Arcticibacter tournemirensis: one gene and its partner. Each later gene encodes a partner of the first gene's protein in a complex. Links are inferred from orthologs where the notes say so. Each region holds a gene or a part of one and is shown on either strand. Other genes may lie near its edges.

What was found. The genes of interacting proteins can lie anywhere in the genome.
Region 2: the proteins of mfd (region 1) and uvrA are in contact, whole or in part, in a crystal structure (PDB 4DFC), measured with the Escherichia coli proteins. The link is inferred for Arcticibacter tournemirensis from one-to-one orthologs.

The regions. Positions count from the first base shown.
Region 1 is NZ_VFPL01000001.1:330,113-338,453, reverse strand. The notes cover bases 1,538-5,471. They hold mfd (transcription-repair coupling factor), read right to left. Parts: upstream 5,086-5,471; coding sequence 1,738-5,085; downstream 1,538-1,737. Other genes in these bases: BDE36_RS01455 (DUF4199 domain-containing protein), read left to right, coding at 5,355-5,471; BDE36_RS01465 (energy transducer TonB), read left to right, coding at 1,538-1,623. In the rest of the region: BDE36_RS01470 (phosphatidate cytidylyltransferase), read left to right, coding at 1-608; more of BDE36_RS01465, read left to right, coding at 619-1,537; more of BDE36_RS01455, read left to right, coding at 5,472-5,768; BDE36_RS24215 (DUF2752 domain-containing protein), read left to right, coding at 5,769-6,062; BDE36_RS01445 (TM2 domain-containing protein), read left to right, coding at 6,062-6,418; BDE36_RS01440 (DUF2905 domain-containing protein), read left to right, coding at 6,425-6,640; BDE36_RS01435 (hypothetical protein), read left to right, coding at 6,711-7,172; BDE36_RS01430 (Nif3-like dinuclear metal center hexameric protein), read left to right, coding at 7,169-8,263; BDE36_RS01425 (zinc ribbon domain-containing protein), read left to right, coding at 8,263-8,341. UniProt on the Escherichia coli protein: Couples transcription and DNA repair by recognizing RNA polymerase (RNAP) stalled at DNA lesions. Mediates ATP-dependent release of RNAP and its truncated transcript from the DNA, and recruitment of nucleotide excision repair machinery to the damaged site.
Region 2 is NZ_VFPL01000002.1:113,936-121,691, forward strand. Bases 1,851-5,199 are described here. They hold uvrA (excinuclease ABC subunit UvrA), read right to left. Parts: upstream 4,895-5,199; coding sequence 2,051-4,894; downstream 1,851-2,050. Other genes in these bases: BDE36_RS22080 (DUF1570 domain-containing protein), read right to left, coding at 1,851-2,016; BDE36_RS22090 (lytic transglycosylase domain-containing protein), read right to left, coding at 5,034-5,199. Outside these bases: BDE36_RS22075 (NAD(P)H-hydrate dehydratase), read right to left, coding at 1-1,249; more of BDE36_RS22080, read right to left, coding at 1,261-1,850; more of BDE36_RS22090, read right to left, coding at 5,200-5,882; BDE36_RS22095 (pseudouridine synthase), read left to right, coding at 6,196-7,728. UniProt on the Escherichia coli protein: The UvrABC repair system catalyzes the recognition and processing of DNA lesions. UvrA is an ATPase and a DNA-binding protein. A damage recognition complex composed of 2 UvrA and 2 UvrB subunits scans DNA for abnormalities.

The DNA of each region.
Region 1 (8,341 bases):
CTGTTATACTTCATTTCATTTACGGATATAATATTCATTGGATATTGATATCAGTGCCGGTTTCCGTGCTGATCTGTATCAGCGAACTATTTCGTAAGGAGAAGAAACCTTTTCATTCTATAGCGTATACTTTTTTTGGGGTCCTGATGGTGATAGTACCCTTTAGTTTTTATACTGCAGCAGCTTTTAGCAACGGAGAGTACAGCTTTCATTATTCGCTGGGCTTTCTGCTTCTTTTATGGGCCAGCGATACCGGCGCCTACCTTTTTGGCATAAAGTTAGGGAAGAATAAGCTTTTTGAACGCCACTCACCGAAGAAAACCTGGGAAGGGTTTTTCGGTGGGATGATCACCAGTCTGGCGGTTGCTTTTATATTGAGCACGCAGTTTACAGAACTATCGTCTCTGAACTGGGCTGTTATCTCTTTTCTGATTGTGGTGGGAGGGACTTTTGGCGACCTTTTTGAATCCATGCTGAAGCGAAGTATGAATGTTAAGGATTCAGGATCGTTATTACCTGGTCACGGGGGATTACTTGACCGTTTCGATGGATTGCTTTTGTCAGCTCCCCTGGTGTATGTTTATTTATATTTGATTTTTTCTGTCTAACGCATAGGAAATGGAAGAAACTGAAAAACCTGAAGAAGAAGTACCGGTATACAAGGACCGTTCACTGTTATATATGGGCATTGGATTGGGATTGTTGATCCTGATAATGGGATATCTGACTCTCTTTGTAGACGACCCCTGGAAAATATTCAGAAAGGATGAAGTGCCCGAAAAGGTTTTAGACGAGGGAAACTCATCTATTCTTAACAAGAGCGAGTCGATGAGTGACGAGGAGGTCAGGGCCTCTCTGGTTAAGTTTATTGAAGCCTTCTACTATGATCAGCGTAAGGGGTATTTTGATCCACCAAGCTATTTTGCGAAAATTACGGTCACTTTCTACAATTATCACAATCTTAATTACCAGCGTTTAAAAGATATATACTGGAAACGACTGGCTGATATGCATAATTTCAGTCGCAACTGGGTTGTATCTTCCCTGGATTTTGAAAGAAAAGATTCGAAAATTATCGCGAGCTACTGGACGAAAGAATCCTATTTCAAACCCTCTGTCAGGGAACAGTACTCGGCAGATATTAAATATGAAATGATCATTGATGAGGAAGGAAAAATAGAATCTTTGCGAGATATAGAGGTTCGTAATGAGGTGGCTAATAAAGTAGCACCTGATTCGGCTTTATTGAATACAGAACTGATAGAGGCTTCTCCAGCTGTTGTGTCTCAGGATGCCGATTCGAAGGTATACGATATGAATCTTGTTGAATCCGCTCCCGAGTTTAACGGAGGCCAGCGCGAATTGAATAAATATATTTCCAATAATATTAAGTACCCGGCTGCAGCCCGCCAGAATAATATCCAAGGGAAGGTTTACCTCTCATTTATTGTTGAGAAAGACGGATCTATAAATGATATTAAGGTGAAGCAGGGTATCGGCAGCGGATGTGATGAAGAAGCTATCCGGGTTTTAAGAAGTTCTCCAAAGTGGAAGCCCGGAATGATCAAAGGAAGTGCGGTTAGAACTTACTGCATTCTGCCGGTGACTTTTCAGCTGGAATGATTATTAGTATCAAGATAGTAGTATCGAGTATCAAGATCTTAGTATCAAGATGCTAGTATCAGGATAAACGCTCGTCTTGATACCTGATACTAATATCTTGATACTACGCGACGTCTAAGCCCCATAGTACATCTGTTCCAGCACTTCTATTGCGTCGTTCAGGTCTTTGACGTTCTCTACGGCAATTCTTAAGGTTTTCTTTACTTCTTTGAGGTTACAGCGGCGTTCATTTGCTTTTACGAACTGAAGAACGTTGCCGAACTGGTTGCTTTCGAAGTAGGGCGACTGCTGGTCGGACACGAAATAACCTTTCAGAGTATGCTTTTTGAAAGACACTTTCTCAAAACCGATTTCCTTACCGAGCCATTGCAGCTTTAAAGTATTTAATAACTCCCTCACCTGCTTTGGTACGGGACCGAAACGGTCGGCTAAGTTCTGGGTAAACGCTTCAAGTTGTTCTTCGTTTTCGAGCTTGGAAATCTCTGTGTAGAGGTTATATCGTTCTGTAATGTTGGTTACATAACTATCTGGTATCAACACTTCCAGATCGGTATCTATTTGAGTGAAAGAAATAACAGGACGGGGCTTTTCGTCCTTGAAAAGGTCCTTAAACTCGTCGTCCTTCAGCTCCTGGATGGCTTCGTCGAGGATTTTATGATACATTTCGAACCCAATCTCGGCAATAAATCCACTCTGTTCTGCACCGAGGAGGTTTCCGCTGCCTCTAATGTCCAAATCACGCATAGCAATATTGAAACCGCTTCCAAGGTCGGAGAATTCTTCGACTGCACTGAGGCGTTTTCTTGCTTCGGGTGTTAAGGTTGAAAGCGGAGGACTTAACAGGTAGCAGAACGCTTTTTTATTGGAACGGCCAACCCTGCCACGCATCTGGTGAAGATCGCTTAGTCCAAACATGTGGGCATGGTTAATGAGGATAGTGTTGGCATTTGGAATATCCAGACCGGCTTCAATAATTGTGGTGGCCACCAGCACATCGTACTCGCCGTTTATAAATTTCAGCATAACATCCTCCAGCTGCTCTCCTTCCAACTGTCCGTGCGCTATACCTATGTGCGCTTTTGGTACCAGTTTTTTAATTAATCCCCCTAGCTGAGGAAGATCCTGTACCCGGTTGTGAATAAAAAATACCTGCCCTCCCCGGTCGACTTCAAATTCGACAGCTTCCTTGATGAGTTTTTCGTTAAAGACATGCAATTCTGTAACTACCGGCTGTCTGTTTGGCGGAGGGGTGGCTATAATAGAGAGGTCCCTCGCTCCCATCAGCGAAAAATGCAATGTGCGTGGTATAGGTGTGGCCGTCAAAGTCAGCGAATCTACATTGGCTCGCAGCTGCTTGAGTTTTTCTTTTACACCGACTCCGAATTTCTGTTCCTCATCGATTATAAGAAGGCCGAGGTCTTTGAACTTTACGTCTTTACTTACGAGGCGGTGGGTACCTATGATAATATCGACCTTTCCTTCCTGTAGGCTGTTTAGTGTATCCTTAATTTGCTTGCTAGACTTAAAACGATTTACATAATCTATGTTACAGGGAAAATCCTTCAAACGCGATTTAAAGGTTTTATAATGCTGCAGGGCAAGAATAGTAGTAGGAACAAGCACTGCTACCTGTTTGCTGTCGGCTACAGCCTTAAAAGCGGCCCTCACGGCAATTTCAGTCTTTCCAAAGCCCACGTCGCCGCATACCAGACGGTCCATAGGATGGGGCGATTCCATATCTTTCTTTACGTCGGCCGTGGCCTTTTCCTGGTCGGGCGTGTCTTCATAAATGAAAGATGCTTCAAGCTCAGTCTGGAGATAAGTATCAGGAAGGAACGCGGTTCCGTTCTGTGCTTTACGCAAGGCGTAAATCTTAATCAGGTCCCGGGCGATGTCCTTTACTTTTTTTTTTGTCGTTTTTTTGAGCTTCTCCCAGGTGTCTGTCCCTAACTTATTCATCCTGGGAACCATTCCTTCTTTACCTGAATATTTAGAAATGCGGTTTAAGGAGTTAATATTCACATAAAGAAGGTCATTGTCGGCGTAGATCAGGCGGATCATTTCCTGGGTTTTGCCATTCACCTCCACTTTTTCAAGTCCGGCGTATTTACCGATACCATGATCAATATGGGTGATATAGTCGCCCGGCTTTAGCTCTCTGAGTTCTTTCAGGGTAATAGCTTGCGAGCGGGCATATCCTTTTTTGAGTTTGTATTTGTAATAGCGATCGAAAATCTGGTGATCGGTATAACAGGCGATCTTTAAGCTATAGTCTAGAAATCCCTCCCGAAGGGAGATATTAACCGGGGTAAACTTTACCGTTTTATCGATATCGGCGAAAATAGTATATAAGCGTTCTACCTGTTTGGCCGAATCGGTAAAGATAAAATTGCTTATTTTCTCTGATTCATTCTGATGGATGTTATGAATCAGGAGATTGAAATCTTTATTAAAAGAGGGCTGCGGCTTGGTTTCAAATTCAATAACCTCGGTAGGCTGATAGAAAAACTGCTTGCCAAATTCGGTTACCGGGAAGTCTTTAAGTTGATCTGCCAGCAGCTTCTCATCGGTGAAGTTGAATTTAGGATCTATCCAATCAGGGTTTTTGTTTTTATCTGCTGCCGATAACGCTTTCCATAACTCTACCGCTTTTTTGTAACCTGTGCTGAGGATATCGAGGGTGAACTGTACATCTTTAAACCAGATGGAGGTATCGGCATCTATATACTCCAGCAAAGAGATATTATGATCGGTAAGAAATTTCGATTGTACATTAGGAACAATGGTGATACTTTTTACCTGTTCCTGTGAAAGCTGATCTTCGATTTGAAAAGTACGGATACTTTCAATAAAATCGCCAAAGAATTCAACCCGGTACGGAAGGTCGTGCGAAAAAGAGAAAATATCGACAATGCCTCCCCTGATAGAAAACTGACCTGGCTCGTAAACGAAATCAACCCTGTCAAAATCGTACTCTATTAAGAATTCATTTATAAAATCGATGCTCAGCTTATTGCCCGTGGCAATTTCGAGCGTGTTTTTCTCAAGAGAGACCCGGTTAATTACTCTTTCTGCCAGCGCCTCGGGGTAAGTTACGATCAGCTTTCCGAATTCTGTGGCGTGGATGAGCTCATTTAACACCTCTGCCCTCTGCAGAACATTCACACTATCCGGTTGCGTAAAATCGAATGGTTTGCGGTATGAGGAAGGGAAGAGTAATATTTCTTTTTCAAAAAGGTTTTCAAGGTCGCTTTGAAAATAAGCTGCTTCTTCGCGGTCGGGCATTATAAATACCATGTTCCGGTGCTGCAAAAAGTAAAAGGCAGTAGCAACCATAGCATCGCTGGATCCGATGAGCCCTTTTAAATGAATCCGCGGATTCTTTCCCGAATTTAAAACTGCCGCTAGTTTTTCAATCCTGGAATCTTTTTTATACAGATCTAATATTTCCCGTACGTTCACTTTCTAAAATCAGCCGCAAATATAAATTTTTTGCCGTCAGCAATTATCCATGTGCCGCAGCTTAATTTTAACGCTGGTAAAACGGCATGTATTATAGAAATGCGCGGCTTCTGTTTTTGTTTCCTGATTTTATACGTTTATCATGGACCCTTGAATGTTGCTGCCGGCGATAACGGTCATTTAACTTAAATATAAGAAAATTTCACCGGTTAAGGAACAAATAGCCCGTTACAGATGTTAAAAGCACATTACATTTAGACCTTTTAAATATGAAAAATGCTATTAAATACGGGGCTGTTATCGGAATTTTAAGCGGTATATGGATACTGATTCTGCATCTTGCCGGTGCATATGAAAATGCCTATCCAAACTCTGATGGATTTTCGTGGCTGGAATATTTGTCCATTATTATACCTTTTGTGGGACTGTATTTCGGAATAAAGAGCTTCAGGGATAATTATAACGGCGGCAGGATGGAATTTTTTGAAGGTATTTTCGAAGGATTTAAGATTATGGTGGTAGGTGGAATTATTGCGGCATTCTTTGCTACTGTTTATATTCAATATGTGGCTCAGTCGCTAAAGATGGATGTTATGGGACGTATAGGAGGTGCAGGTGTCGTAGGTGTTTTATTTACTTTGGCGATTTCGTTACTTTTGATGAATAAACAAAGGAACCTGTAGTTGAAGCCAGTAAATTATTTATTTGAGTTATCTGTATGGGTTTTTGCTCTAATTGCACTTGCTTTTGTAAACCCCGCCAGCCATCATTATACATTATGTCCGTTAGCCAACCTTGGTTTTAGCTGGTGTCCAGGTTGTGGCTTGGGACGTTCTATAGCCTGTATCCTTCATGGAAACTTTGGGCTTTCTTTTGAGTATCATTGGTTTGGGGTTCCGGCCACTCTATTTTTATTGCACAGGATTTGGCAATTGTCTAAAAAATGTTTGGTATATTTCGGGCATAAACCAACATAATGGACTATCAAAATTTACTCTACAACCTTAAAGGTGTAACCCCTGAGGAGTTCAGCTTTCTGCAACAGATTATGAACGGTATGACGCCTGAGCAGGCGCAAAGATTTATCATGTTTTATTCGGGCAAACGTCGCAGTCCGAATGATATTTTAGTTTTTACCCTTATTGGATTTCTTGGAGTGGCGGGTATACAAAGGTTCATCACCAGGCAGATCGGTATGGGAATACTGTATTTTCTTACGGGCGGCTTATGTTTTATTGGTACTATTGTTGACGCTATAAATCACAGAAGTCTTGCCCAGGAGTTTAATCAGGATGCAGCAATTGAATGCGCTCAGATGGTGAAGATGATGTAATTTATTATGGGCAGTGAAGCAGGAAAATGGATGATCGTTGCCGGCGCTTTTATTTTACTCGCGGGTGTGGCAGTCTATTTCTTTCATGATAAACTTCACTGGCTAGGGAATCTTCCGGGCGATCTCAGGATTGAAAGGGAAAACTTCAGATTTTATTTCCCTTTTACAACAATGATTATTATCAGCCTGATTATAAATCTTGTTATCCGGCTTTTCAGATAATGCTGTCTTTATCGTACAAATATTCAGGATGATAACTTCCAGATGCAATTAATATCTATTTTTGTAGGATATGCCTCAAGATTTTGCTGCATCCGGAAGTTTAGGCCTTCTGGCTATAATTGGACTAGTATTTACAGCGTTATTTTGCTTAACGCTCTACAACACCCTGATCCTGATTAAACCGGAGAACCGGAAGATCAAACCTGTGACCGTTTGGCTGTTATTTGTTCCGGGATTCAATATTATCTGGAATTTTTTTGTGGTATTGGGCCTCGCAACCTCAATAAAGGATGAACTCTTAAGCCGTGATTATGAGGTGACGGATAAGCCGGGATTATTTTCGGGCATAGGTTATTCGGTTGTTTCATGCCTGGCTCTTGTGCCCTATGTAATCGAAGTTCCGAAAGAATGGTTCTGGGCATTGGGGGTGATAGGCTTGCTGCAATTGATTTTCTTTGTGCAGTACTGGATGAAAGTAAACTGGTATAAAACAATTCTTAAACGGGATAGCTTAGGAGAAGAAGAGGCATGAAGTTACAACAAATCTGCTCTTTTTTAGAAACGATAGCCCCCCTATCCTATCAGGAGGACTATGATAACTCGGGTCTGATAACAGGAAGTCCGGATATGGAAGTTACCGGCGCCCTGATTTCGCTTGACTGCCTGGAGCCTGTTTTAGACGAAGCTATACGCTTAGGATGTAACCTGGTTATTTCTCATCATCCGATTGTTTTTAAGGGCTTGAAGAAGTTCAATAAGCGGACTTATGTGGAGCGGGTGGTGATGAAAGCTATAAAACACGATATCGCGTTATATGCTATTCATACAAACTTCGATAACGTTCTTAACGGCGTGAACGCGAGAATCTGTGAAAAGCTTGGCGTCAAAGATTTTACGATACTTTCGCCGAAGGGAGGACTGTTAAAAAAGCTGGTTACTTTTTGCCCTTCCGCGCACGCTGACATAGTGAGGAACGCTCTTTTTGAAGCCGGTGCTGGTTCGATAGGCAACTATTCTGAATGCAGTTATAACACTGAAGGATTCGGCACGTTTAAAGGCACTGAAAATACAAATCCGTTTGTTGGTGAAAAAGGCGTACAGCACCGGGAAGCTGAAGTGAGGATTGAAACCATCTATCCGGCAGTAATCGAACGGCAGCTGATCGTTGCCCTTTTACAGGCGCACCCCTACGAAGAAGTAGCTTACGACCTTTATCCTTTAACTAATTCTTTTGAAACCGGGTCAGGAATGGTTGGGTACCTGTCGGAGGAGATGGATGAGCTTTCCTTTCTGCAACTACTTAAAGAAAGATTAAGTGCGAAAGTGGTACGCCATACCGCTTTACGGGGTAAAAAGGTAAGAAGAGTGGCGGTTTGCGGAGGTTCAGGAAGCTTCCTTTTGCAGAGGGCAATTGCATCGGGAGCGGATGTTTTTGTTACTGCTGATTTTAAGTATCATGAGTTTTTTGATGCCGACGGGAAAATTATTATTTCGGACGTGGGACATTTTGAAAGTGAGCAATTTACACAGGAATTGTTATTTGAAATAATTACAAAAAAATTTCCTAACTTTGCACTCCATTTAACATCAATACATACAAACCCAATAAATTATTTAATTTAATGGAACAAACCGTAGAACAAAGGCTTAAGGCTTTATACGAACTGCAAACCATCCATACTAAAATTGATAAAATCAGGC
Region 2 (7,756 bases), on another replicon or contig:
TAATGGTATAGCGATTTTTCAGTACAATGGTACAGCCAAGGGTAACTGCCCGGTCTATTCCCGTTTCCAGTCGTTCCCACCAGCTTGTATGTTCACCAAAAAGCCTGTCGAACTCCTTGACATGAGGTGTCAGCACCGAGAACTCGGGTACGAGCTGCATTAATTCATAATTAGATGATATAAGGTTGAGCCCATCTGCATCAATCACAATCGGCTTGGCGAAGTTTTTTAAGGTATCTTTCAATACGTGCAGACTTTTGTCGCCAGTTCCCAGTCCGGGCCCTATACCTGCAGACTGATACTTACCCCACTGCAGGCTTGCCGGAAGCCGGTTTCCTTCTCTCACTACTGCCATTACTTCAGGCATAGCCGCATTTAAAGCATTAAGTCCTTCGGCCGGTATACAGGCAGAAGTTAAGCCGGCGCCGGTATACAAACAGGCTTTGGAGCACAGCAGGGCCGCTCCCATTGTTTCCGGAGCTCCGGCGACCAGCAAAGCGTGCCCATAGGAGCCTTTGTGACTAAAAGGCAACCGCGCTCTTAGCCGATCCCGGATATCATCTTCCGACAGGAGATAATATGGTCCCTCCCCGTCCTGCATAAAGGCCTCGTCAAGACCGATATCCGCAACTTCAAAATATTTAAGATATGGTGATGAATCGGGCAGAAGAAAGTTAAGCCTGGCCCGTTGAAAAGTTATGGCCAGGTCGGCCCGAAATACCGCGTCAGTCCTTCCCACAGCTCCTTCCGCTTTAAATCCGCTTGGGATGTCCACAGCTACCTTAGCTCCATCTAATGTATTCAGCCACAGTACCAAATCTTTCCATTCCCCATCAAGCGGCTTATTAAGTCCCGAACCTAACAAAGCATCAATGATAATATCCGCATTCTCCGGACCGGCATCCGCAGCCCTGTAAATCTCTTTAACTTCCAGGTCAAGAGATTTAAGTCGATCGAGATTAATATTAAAATCAAGGCTGCTCTTTTCCGAAAAACGGGCTATGATTACTTTAATTCGTTCGTATCCTTCCTTATGGAGTATCCGCGCGATCGCCAGACCGTCGCCTCCGTTGTTGCCGGTGCCACAATAGACCGAAATGGACAGCGTCCGGTCTGAGAAATCTTCCATAAACAATTCAACGAACGCACGGGAAGCATTTTCCATCAAGTCCAAAGACTGAATTGGTTTGTTAGCAATGGTGTAAGCATCTGCCTCCCTTATTTGCGATGATGTCAATAGCTTTAACATAGGCCTTTCTATTATCTGTAGAAATGCTGGTATCTCCTCTCAAATAAATCAAATCCCCCGTCGGAAAGGGATTCGATCGCATCAATGGAACTCTTGCCCTCCTTTAATTTCAGAAGCAATTTCTTAGTGAACGCAGGAGTAGACTTAGCCATAAAATAAACAATACTATATGATACATTATACATATAATCCAGCTTTGATTTACTATTCATCCAGGCCTCGTCGTCAAGTTGAAGGAATTCAGTTAGGTTCACATCTCCGCCCTGGATCTCGCGTTTAACAGCTGAAATCCTCGCTGTCTGAACAGCCACAGACACCTGTCCGTATGCCACGGCCATCGACTCAAAAAATACCGCCAGCCCTTCGTTAAACCAACGGGGTATGCCTCCTATATTATGATGCATAAAACTATGGCTCATCTCGTGGACGAGAGTTCTTATAAAGTCGTTAGTACGGTAGACAAAAATCTGTTTTAAACGTGGAGAATAAAAGCCGGTTTTGGAGACCACGTCTGATGCGGCTGCAAGACTGGCTTTTTTGTAATCCCCAAAGTTCTTATACAGGTTAATGGTGATCAGCAGACTGTCGTTTCTCCGGGTATCAAACAGGCCGTTGTAGATCTGCGACTCGTATTCTGACAGAAGCTGAATATTCTCTCTCTCCTGTTCTGTCAGTTTAAAGCCGATTTCGTTAATAAGGAGCTTCTGCGGTAGAGCTTTTTGAGCCAACAGCAGAAATAACACCGACAACAGGAGTTTAGATTTCATTATATATAAAAGGCTGAAACGACAGCCAACATCTTTAACGTTCCATTTCAAGTTTCAAAAACCTGGCAGTATGGCTCTTTTCCTCTTTGAGTAAATTCTCAGGAGTACCCGAGAAAAGTATCTGGCCACCACCGGCACCACCCTCGGGCCCCAGGTCTATTACCCAGTCGGCTACTTTTACCACATCAATATTGTGTTCTATCACCAGCACGGTGTTACCGTGGTCAACGAGACGATTGAGCACTCCAAGCAATACGTTGATATCTTCAAAATGAAGTCCTGTCGTAGGCTCATCGAGGATATAAAATGTTTTTCCTGTATCCTTCTTGGATAACTCAGTAGCAAGTTTTACACGTTGTGCCTCTCCTCCTGATAGAGTGGTTGACGACTGACCGAGCTTGATGTAGCCCAGGCCTACCTCATACAAGGTATTAATTTTCCGGTAAATAGATGGAATCGGTTCGAAGAAACTAACAGCCTCCTCTATGCTCATGTCTAAAACGTCGCTGATCGATTTTCCACGATATCTCACTTCGAGTGTTTCCCGGTTATAACGCCTTCCCTGACATTCTTCACAAGGCACTTGTACGTCGGGCAGAAAGTTCATTTCAATTACTTTCATTCCCGCGCCCTGGCATGTTTCGCACCTTCCTCCTTTTACATTAAATGAAAAACGGCCTGGTTTATAGCCCCTGATCTTAGCCTCCGGCAGCTGCACAAAAAGATTTCTTATATCAGAAAACACTCCTGTGTAAGTGGAAGGATTCGATCTGGGAGTACGGCCTATAGGGGCCTGATCTATCTCAATTACCTTATCTATATGCTCGAGGCCTTCGATCTTCTTATAAGGCAGTGGATGTTTCTTTGCCCTGAAGAAATGGTGATTAAGAATAGGATACAGTGTTTCGGCAATCAGGCTTGACTTACCACTGCCCGAGACACCGGTGATGCAAATAAATCTGCCCAGCGGAAATTCCGCGGTCACATTTCTCAGATTATTTCCGGTGGCATGCTTCAGTATCAAAGAATGCCCGTTGCCCTTCCTTCGTTCAGCAGGAACAGCAATCTCCTTTTTACCATTGAGATAGGCCGTTGTAAGAGTGCTGGCCTTTTTGATTTCCTCAGGCTTTCCCTCTGCTACCACCTCCCCTCCATGAACACCTGCTGCGGGGCCCATGTCGATCACGTGATCGGCTTCAAGGATCATATCCTTATCATGCTCCACTACAAGCACAGAGTTGCCAATATCCCGAAGGTTTTTTAAGGCAGATATAAGTCGTGCATTGTCGCGCTGATGTAAACCAATGCTCGGCTCATCCAGGATGTAAAGTACGTTAACCAGTTGCGACCCAATCTGAGTTGCAAGACGGATTCGCTGCGCTTCACCGCCCGACAAGGTCTTTGCCGTCCGGTCAAGCGTTAAATAATTCAGGCCAACATCCAACAGGAAGCCAATACGTGCCCTGATCTCTTTTAAGATCTCTTTAGCTATTATATTTTGCCTTTCATCAAGGCGACTTTCAACGTTTTCGAACCAGTCAGAGAGACTATTTATATCCATGGAGGCAAGCTCGAAAATATTCTTATCCCCCAATTTAAAGTGAAGCGACTCCTTTTTTAGCCGGGCACCATGGCAAACAGGACAAGTTTTGAGTACCCTGAAGCTCTCAAGATCCTCCATGCCGCTATCTCCACGCCGCTCTGTCTGCTCCTCCAGCATTTTAATAATGCCGTCGAAAGTGATCTGATAATTCTGAACGTTCCATTTATTATACTCCACCGGAACCGTAATAATATCATCAGATCCGTTAAGAATGATATCCAGTATTTCCCTCGGAATCTTCTCAATAGGAGCAGACAAGGAAAAATTAAATTTCTTTGCAAGGGCTTTCAGCACCTGAAACATCCAGGTTTCTCTGTATTCTCCCAGTGGCGCCAGGCCGCCCTGTATAATGCTTAGTTTAGGATTTGGGATGACAGATGCTTCCTCTATCTCAAAAATATATCCCAAACCATCACAACGTTCACAAGCACCATATGGCGAGTTGAACGAAAATGTATTGGGCTGAGGTTCGTCATACGATATCCCAGAAACAGGATCCATTAAATACCTGCTGAAGAAGAACTCATTATTCTCCTGGTCCGAAATTTTAATGATTCCTTTGGAGGTTTTTAATGCGGTTTGTATAGAGTTATATAGTCTTTTGGTATCCTTATCCGTTACCACAATACGGTCTATCACCATTTCGATGTCATGGATCTTGTACCTGTCAAGCTGCATCTTCGCCACAAGATCAACAATCTCGCCATCTACGCGTACTTTAAGATAGCCCTGTTTTCGTATCTGCTCGAAAAGCTCCCGGTAATGCCCCTTCCTTCCCTTGACTACAGGCGCCAGAACATTAATGGGCTTTCCATCAAACTGTTGAAGGATATTACGCAACATCTGATCTTCAGACATGCGCTCCATCTTCTGGCCCGTCACGTAAGAGTAGGCTTCTCCGGCACGTGCGTATAGCAGACGCATAAAGTCGTATATCTCAGTAATGGTACCTACCGTAGATCTGGGATTTTTTGATGTCGTTTTCTGTTCAATAGCGATTACCGGGCTTAACCCGGAGATCTTGTCCACATCCGGACGTTCCATGCCACCCAGGAACTGTCTTGAATAGGCGCTAAAAGTCTCCATGTAACGACGCTGGCCTTCTGCATATATAGTATCAAATGCAAGCGACGATTTACCGCTTCCGCTAAGTCCCGTAATTACAACCAGCTTATTACGAGGAAAAGAAACATCAATATTTTTTAAATTATGGACCCTGGCTCCAAAAACTTCCACTTCACTCTGTTCTCCAAGGTCGGGCGTACTTTTATCCATTAATTTACCTGTCAAAAATATCTTGTAAAGATCGGGTAATAGTAGCAAGAATCAAGCACATGAAATCAAGAATTCTAAATTATGACGTAAAGACCGGAACCGGCATAGCTGCCGGTTCCGGTAAGGTCATTCGTTCTTGTTACATAACTTCCGGCTGCTCCAGCGACATCGCTTTTAAAGCGTCGCGCTCAACACCCCGACTAAGAAAATGCTTCAGAGGTTCAGGCTTATCCTGCACCTTTTGAGCCAGAAGGTTCTTATTCCTGGCTGCGTAACCGTATTTCAACGGATTTTCGATGATCTCTTTCATTGAAACAAGCTTGTAAACGTAGGAAGCTGTTTCCCTGTTGAGCCTCATTTTAAAATAATTACGGTGTCCCTGGGCCGTCATTTGCTGTCTTAAACTATTCTCCCCAATGTTATAGGCAGCAGCGACTAATGTCCAATTGTTAAATTCTTTATACAAAGACCGTAAATACCGGCAAGCAGCGACGGTAGATTTTTTTAAATCCTGCCGCTCGTCGATAGATTTATTCACCCTGAGGCCATAGGTCCTCGCTGTTTGTGGCATGAATTGCCAGTACCCCGAAGCCCCCTTGGGTGATGTACCTCCCAGTAGTCCGCTTTCTACCAAGGGAACGTACTTAAAATCTTCAGGAATGCCATGCCTTTTCAGGATGGGTTCAATAACAGGAAACCAGCGTGCAGCAGTATGATGTAACCTGTCTGTCTGAATATGTTTAAAGCTATTAGCCTTTAAATACCTGCTCATCTTCAGAGACACCTTCTTATTGTGAAGAGGCACCTTTTCGTCGGCAAACCTGAATTCAGGTTTTGAAGATGAGACTTTCTTTTCCTGGGGAGAAGGGAAATCCACTGTTTGTGGAAACGAATTGTTGTGTGTCGCTGCGTTCCTGCTAATAAAAATCTTCGACGATATTATTAGTGCAAGGATCACAGAACACGCGATCAAATGTTTCTTAATCATGCGTTCCGTTCTTAAGTTAAACAAAAAAAGATTTCAAAGATAAACAATATATTCTTAATTTACAAGCACTTACATTTTAACCACTCATCTCCAAGGTTTTAGCTCCCTCTAAAACCAGCAATATCAGCAGCTTATTTCTCCCGTTTCCCGGGGTACTTCAGGACTTAATATTTACCTGTCTTTATCATAATTTCAGGTCTGTAGTCCTACGGCATTTTCCCATTACCTTTGAAAATAAAATAAACAGATTCAGCGTTTTAATGTTAAAATCACTATCTTTGCACCCCATTTCAAAAAGGTTATTAGCATTATCATGCCAGATAAAAACAACAGGAACAGTCGCGAGGACAAGTCCTTAAAGAACAATCGCTTCGAAGGCAATTCAAAAAATGAACGGCCGAAGAGAAGTAACAGCGGATCAAAGAAAATGTTTGACGGTGACAGAAAGCCTTACAGCGGAGATTCATCCCGAGACACAAAACCGGCATTCAGAGATAAAGACAAAGACTCAAGGCCTTTCAGAGAGCGGAGTTCAGGAACACGTCCCTTTTCCGAAGGTCGAAGGGAAAAACCTGAAGGCGGACGAAGCTTTGAAAGAGGGGCTTCAAAAGAGCGTTCTTTTGATAAACGTCCTTACAATAGCGACAAAAGTGAGGGGGGCCGTTCAAACGGAGATCGCACTTTTGATAAACGCCCATATAACAGCGACAGGAAAGAAGGTGGAAGACCGACAGGAGACCGTTCGTTTGAAAAGCGCCCATATAATAGCGACAGGAGAGAAGGTGGAAGACCTACCGGTGACCGCCCATTCGAAAAGCGCCCATATAACAGCGACAGAAAAGAAGGTGGAAGGCCTACCGGTGATCGCCCATTCGAAAAACGCCCGTATAGAGGCGACAGAAAAGAAGGAGACCGGCCATCAGGCAATCGTTCTTTTGAAAAACGACCATATGGCAACGACAAACGTGGCGAACGTGGTACATCAGGAGAACGTCCTTTTGAGAGGAAACCATTCAAACCTGAACGCAGAAGATATGAAGACGGTGTGAGCCGCAATTGGACGTCGGAAGAACACCTGGAGCAAGCTCCGGTATTGCGGTCAAGAAAGAACAGCGCACCAAAGGGCGATGAGCTTATCCGCCTGAACCGCTATATTGCGAACGCGGGTATCTGCTCCAGAAGGAAAGCCGACGAACTTATAGAAGCAGGTGTTATTTCAGTCAATGGCGAAGTAGTATCAGAGCTCGGGTATAAGATTAATCCGATGAAGGATCTGATTCGCTATAACGGAGAAACGCTGAAAAGGGAAAAGATGGTTTACGTTCTGTTAAACAAACCCAAGGATTATATCACTACCACCGATGATCCTCAGGAGCGCAGAACGGTAATGCACCTTGTAGAAAAGGCTTCAAAAGAAAGGATTTATCCCATTGGTCGCCTTGACCGCAACACCACTGGTTTGCTGTTAATGACCAATGACGGCGACCTTGCAGAAAAGCTTTCGCATCCCCGCAATAATATAACGAAGATTTATCAGGTAGAACTAAATAAAAACTTAACTCAGGGCGACCTGAATAAGATCGCCTTTGGAGTAGAACTTGAGGACGGATTAATTAAACCTGACGTTGTTAGCTATGTCCAGGGAGGAACAAAACGCGAAATAGGCATACAAATCCATAGTGGTAAAAACCGCATCGTACGCCGCATATTTGAACACCTCGGATACGAGGTTGAAAAGCTCGACAGGGTGGTTTACGCAAACCTCACTAAGAAAGATTTGCCACGGGGTAGATGGCGATATCTCGAAGAGAAGGAAGTCATCCAGCTTAAGCATCTTATAAAGTAAACGAAGAAGGCTCCGGAAATACCGGAGC